Neobacillus sp. PS2-9: one gene and its partner. The protein of the gene in region 1 interacts with the protein of each later gene in a pairwise test. Links are inferred from orthologs where the notes say so. Each region holds a gene or a part of one and is shown in the gene's direction. Other genes may lie near its edges.

Evidence for each region. The genes of interacting proteins can lie anywhere in the genome.
Region 2: the proteins of dnaN (region 1) and yabA interact in binary tests that used the Bacillus subtilis proteins (3 or more experiments, as listed by UniProt). The link is inferred for Neobacillus sp. PS2-9 from one-to-one orthologs.

What each region holds. Positions count from the first base shown.
Region 1 is NZ_CP133269.1:32,399-35,397, reverse strand. It holds dnaN (DNA polymerase III subunit beta), read left to right. Parts: upstream 1-931; coding sequence 932-2,068; downstream 2,069-2,999. Other genes in the region: recF (DNA replication/repair protein RecF), read left to right, coding at 2,454-2,999; yaaA (S4 domain-containing protein YaaA), read left to right, coding at 2,221-2,436; dnaA (chromosomal replication initiator protein DnaA), read left to right, coding at 1-723. UniProt on the Bacillus subtilis protein: Confers DNA tethering and processivity to DNA polymerases and other proteins. Acts as a clamp, forming a ring around DNA (a reaction catalyzed by the clamp-loading complex) which diffuses in an ATP-independent manner freely and bidirectionally along dsDNA.
Region 2 is NZ_CP133269.1:5,185,374-5,188,373, reverse strand. It holds yabA (DNA replication initiation control protein YabA), read left to right. Parts: upstream 1-1,284; coding sequence 1,285-1,716; downstream 1,717-3,000. Other genes in the region: rsmI (16S rRNA (cytidine(1402)-2'-O)-methyltransferase), read left to right, coding at 2,773-3,000; RCG25_RS25985 (GIY-YIG nuclease family protein), read left to right, coding at 2,508-2,795; RCG25_RS25990 (tRNA1(Val) (adenine(37)-N6)-methyltransferase), read left to right, coding at 1,778-2,518; RCG25_RS26000 (PSP1 domain-containing protein), read left to right, coding at 504-1,331; holB (DNA polymerase III subunit delta'), read left to right, coding at 1-511. UniProt on the Bacillus subtilis protein: Involved in control of chromosome replication initiation. Inhibits the cooperative binding of DnaA to the oriC region. Thus negatively regulating initiation of chromosome replication.

The sequences.
Region 1 (2,999 bases):
GTAGATATTTTACTTATAGATGATATTCAGTTTTTAGCTGGAAAAGAATCAACCCAAGAAGAATTTTTCCATACATTTAATGCATTGCATGAAGAAAGTAAGCAAATTATTATTTCTAGTGACCGGCCGCCAAGAGAGATCCCTACACTAGAGGATCGTTTACGTTCCCGTTTTGAATGGGGCCTAATTACAGATATTACTCCCCCTGATTTAGAAACAAGGATTGCGATTCTTCGTAAGAAAGCAAAAGCGGAAGGATTAGATATTCCCAATGAGGTCATGCTCTATATTGCCAACCAAATTGATTCAAACATTCGTGAATTAGAGGGAGCATTGATTCGAGTAGTTGCCTATTCATCCTTAATTAATAAGGATATAAATGCAGATCTAGCTGCAGAGGCATTAAAGGATATCATTCCAAGCTCTAAACCTAAAGTAATTACGATTCTTGAAATTCAACGGGTCGTTGGGGAATACTTTAGTATTAAACTAGAGGACTTTAAAGCGAAGAAACGGACCAAATCTGTTGCGTTTCCTAGGCAAATTGCCATGTATTTATCCCGCGAATTAACAGACTACTCCTTGCCTAAAATAGGAGAAGAGTTTGGTGGACGCGATCACACAACTGTCATTCATGCACATGAAAAAATCTCAAAGCTGCTTCAGACAGATGCACAAATGCAAAAGCAAATGAAGGAATTACATGATTTATTGAAAGTGTAATTATTTTTTTTGCATTTTCTATTTAATAATGTGAATAACTTCTTACCTGTTGTACACAGTCTGTCCACATGTGGATAGGCTGTGTTTCCATTGTAAAATGTCAGTTATCCACATACTAACAGGCCCTACTAGTACTTCTACTATTTTTTTTAAAAAATAATATTATATGTTACAGCTAAAAAAATATGCCTAAACGGAGGATTTTGATATGAAATTTATAATCCAACGAGACCGCCTTGTTCAAAGTGTGCAAGATGTTATGAAGGCTGTCACAACAAGGACAACCATTCCAATCTTGACCGGGATTAAAATTACTGCGACTGCTGAAGGAGTAACGTTAACAGGTAGTGATTCTGATATTTCAATTGAATCATTCATTCCAAAAGAGGATGCTGGGGATGAAATTGTTGAAATTAAACAAGTAGGATCGATTGTTCTACAAGCCAAGTTTTTTAGCGAAATTGTTAAAAAGCTGCCTACAGACTCAGTTGAAATTGAGGTACTTGGTTCACTTCAAACCGTTATTCGATCTGGAAAATCCGAGTTTAACTTAAATGGTTTAGATGCAGAGGAATACCCTCACCTTCCACAAATTGAGGAAAATAATAAGTTTCATATTGCTACCGATCTTCTAAAAGCGATGATTAGACAAACACATTTTGCAGTGTCCACCTCAGAAACACGCCCCATCTTGACAGGTGTAAACTGGAAGATCGAAAATGAGGAACTAATCTGTATTGCAACAGATAGTCATCGTCTGGCATTAAGAAAAGCAAAAATCGAAACGGAGAATAACGATAGCTATAATGTTGTTATTCCAGGCAAGAGCTTAAATGAATTAAATAAGATTATTGATGACTCCAATGAACTAATAGATATTGTTATTACAGAAAATCAAATATTATTTAAAGCAAAGCACTTACTATTCTTTTCAAGATTGTTAGAAGGAAATTATCCTGATACGTCTAGATTGATTCCAAATGAGAGTAAGACCGATGTAACGGTTAACACGAAGGAATTCCTTCAAGCGATTGATCGTGCTTCCCTATTAGCACGTGAAGGAAGGAATAATGTGGTTAAGTTCTCTACGATTGAGGATGGAATCATTGAGGTTTCCTCCAATACTCCTGAAATAGGAAAAGTTGTAGAAGAGATTCAAAGCTCATCCATTGAGGGAGATGATCTAAAAATCTCCTTTAGCGCGAAATATATGATGGATGCATTAAAAGCATTAGAAGGAACGGATATCAAAGTAAGCTTCACAGGAGCCATGCGCCCCTTCTTAATCCGGCCTCTACATGACGAAAGCATCTTGCAGTTAATCCTACCTGTAAGAACATACTAATCAATAAAAAACTACAGATGGCCGCCAATTAAATGGCGGCTTTCTTTACTTATAAAAAGTAAAATGATTTCTTTTTTTGGTTTTCTTTGTATCCTGATGATTTTTTTAGTAAAATAAAGTATTGAGACCATTTTAGAAATGAGGGTGACAACATGCCTGAAAAAGTAAAGCTGGACACAGAATTTATTACATTAGGTCAATTTTTGAAATTAGCTGATGTAATTCAAACGGGTGGAATGGCAAAATGGTTTTTGAGCGAACATGAAGTAATTATAAATGGTGAACAAGATCAAAGAAGAGGTAGAAAGCTTCGAGCAGGTGACAAAGTCCAAATTGCTGGCTTTGGGGAGTTTGTGGTTACCGACTAGCTAAAGGATGCGTTGCCATGTATATTGAAAAATTAGCCTTAAATAATTATCGAAACTATGAAGAGCTATTCGTGGAATTTGAAAATAAAGTAAATGTTATCTTAGGTGAGAATGCCCAAGGGAAAACAAATGTGATGGAATCCATTTATGTCCTCGCCATGGCAAAATCACACCGGACATCTAATGACAAAGAACTTATTCGCTGGGACCAAGAATATGCTAAAATAGAGGGACGGGTTCAAAAACAACATAGTTCTTTGCCTATGCAGCTAATTATTTCGAAAAAGGGAAAAAAGGCAAAGTGCAACCATATTGAACAGCAAAGATTAAGTCAATATGTGGGCAATTTGAATGTGGTTATGTTTGCACCAGAAGACCTTAATATTGTTAAAGGCAGTCCACAGGTGCGAAGACGGTTTATTGATATGGAGATTGGGCAGGTTTCGCCAATTTATTTACATGATATGAGCCAATATCAAAAAATACTCCAACAACGCAATCATTATTTGAAAATGATGCAAATAAGGAAACAAACGGATCAAACCATGCTTGAAATTTTAACG
Region 2 (3,000 bases), 5.2 Mb from region 1 along the record:
AGCATTCCAACCTTTAGCCCCTCAAGTGATGGTTAAAAAACTGGTCGAAAACGGTGTAAAACCAACTAAGGCGCCATTACTAGCTCAGCTTACAAATAATTTAGAGGAAGCTCTTAAATTAAATGTCGATGAATGGTTTGCACAAGCCCAAAAAATAGTGTTAAAATTATATGAGGTGTTGAAAAAAAATCCGTTGGAGGCAATGGTCACACTCCAAGGGGATTGGTTTTTACACTTTAGAGAAAAAGAACAAATTAATCGTGGTTTAGATCTTTTACTTCTTATCTTTAAGGATTTACTATATATACAGCTAGATAAGCAGGAGCAAATTGTTTTCATTGAAGAAAACGAGCGGTTAAAACAGTTTGCCTTGCAATCATCTGGACGGCGCATATCGGATCAAATGTCAGCTATTCTTGATGCAAAAAGGAAGCTGCAGGCAAATATGAATCCTCAGCTGATGATGGAACAGCTTGTGTTAAAATTGCAGGAGGGATCTTCATTTGTATGATGTTGTAGGAGTACGCTTTAAAAAAGCGGGGAAAATCTATTATTTTGATCCAGGAGAGCTCTCCATTCAAAAGGATGACTTTGTCATTGTTGAAACAGTCCGTGGCGTTGAATATGGAAAGGCTGTCATTGCTCGTAAACAGGTTGAGGAGCACGATGTCGTCCTTCCATTAAAAAAGGTGGTCAGAATTGCGGACCAAAAGGATCGAATGATTGTCGAAGAAAACAAGTTTGCAGCCCAGGAAGCTTATGAAGTATGTAATGAAAAAGTCAATGAACATCAGCTGGATATGAAACTGGTGGATGTTGAATATACATTTGATCGAAATAAAATCATCTTTTACTTTACTGCCGATGGAAGAGTAGATTTCCGTGAGCTAGTAAAAGATTTAGCAGCTATTTTTCGGACACGAATTGAATTGCGACAGATTGGCGTACGTGATGAAGCCAAGATGCTTGGGGGCATCGGCCCTTGTGGAAGAATGCTGTGCTGCTCCACATTTTTAGGTGATTTTGACCCTGTTTCAATTAAAATGGCGAAGGATCAAAATCTTTCATTGAATCCTACCAAAATTTCTGGCTTATGTGGCAGGTTAATGTGCTGCCTAAAATATGAAAATGATGAATATGAATCTGCAAAAGCACTACTTCCAGATTTAGGGGAAATCATTGAAACGCCACAAGGTACAGGAAAAGTAGTAGGATTAAATATATTAGAGCGGGTGCTTCAGGTTGAACTAAAGGAACAAGAGCGGGTTCTGGAGTATACTTTGGATGAAATCACTAAAGAAGGTGCCTTTTCTATACAATCCACAGATTAATGAGGTGGAAGACGTGGATAAAAAAGAAATTTTTGAGTCAGTAAGTAATATGGAAACACAAATTGGACATCTTTATCAGAAGCTAGGGGAATTAAAGCAGCACCTAGCCGAAATACTAGAAGAGAATCATTATTTAAAGCTTGAAAATGAACATCTGAGGCGCCGTTTAGATGTAACCACGGAAAATGACAAGAAAGAAATAAAGAATAAGAAGGGGATAATCCCTGAAGCATCTCCTGGGGTAAAACCATTTGATGTTGGTGAAGGATATGATAACCTCGCCCGTCTTTATCAAGAAGGGTTTCATATTTGCAACCTTCATTTTGGGAGCTTGCGTAAGGAAGGCGATTGCTTATTTTGTCTTTCTTTCCTTAATAAGAAATAACCGAAAGAGGCTGACGAAATCAGCCTCTATTTTCATACATTTTTAGATAGGATGATTACGTGTGGTTAACTTAAAAGATGATGAGCGGCTTGATTATTTACTAGCTGAGAATTTAAGAATTATTCAAAGCCCCTCCGTTTTTGCTTTTTCACTCGATGCTGTATTATTAGCTCGGTTTGTGTATGTACCTATACAAAAGGGAAATCTTATTGATCTTTGCAGTGGAAACGGAGTCATTCCGTTGTTTTTAAGTGCTCGTACTAAGGGACAAATTACGGGTGTAGAAATACAAGAGCGTTTATATGATATGGCGAATAGAAGTATTGAATATAACGGTCTACAAGATCGACTACATATGATTCATGGAGACATAAAGGAAATACCAAAGCAGCTAGGATATGGAAAATTTGATGTGGTTACTTGTAATCCGCCTTACTTTCCAACTCCGTCAAAGGATGAAATGAATCCCAATGAACATTTAGCGATTGCTCGACATGAGATCCTTTGTACCCTAGAGGATGCGATCAAGGCCTCGAGTCAGTTAGCGAAGCAGGGAGGAAAGGTAGCTTTTGTACACCGCCCGGGCAGACTATTGGATATCATCACTCTTATGCGTCAGTACAGACTTGAGCCAAAACGAATTCAATTTGTCTATCCTAAGAAGGGGAAAGAGGCCAATACCCTGTTAGTAGAAGCAATTAAAGACGGCAGCCCTGACTTAAAAGTTTCCCCGCCGCTGTTTGTTTATGATGAGGATGATCAGTACACTTCGGAAATAAGGGCAATCTTATATGGAGAATAACAACCACTTCTTTTATGTGCTAACATGTAAGGATGGAAGTCTTTATGGCGGATATACCACGAGCCTTGAGCGTCGAGTGATGCAGCATAATGAAGGAAAAGGGGCCAAATACACTCGGGGAAGAGGGCCGGTAAAACTAACCTATTTTAAAAGGTTTGATAATAAAGGGGATGCACTGAGGGCAGAGCATCATTTTAAAAGTTTAACTCGAAAGAAAAAAGTCGAGTTTTTAATACGCGAAACGGGTGATGAACATGTGGCAGCAGAAAAGCTTTGAGAATGAAGAAAATAAGGGGATTCTATATCTTGTTCCCACTCCAATTGGAAATCTTGAAGATATGAGCTTCCGGGCGATTAGGATATTAAAAGAAGCTGACTTGATTGCTGCAGAAGACACTAGAAATACCAAAAAACTATGTAACTATTTTGAAATTGGCACCCCGATTGTCAGCTATCATGAGCACAATAAAGAAACGAGTGGG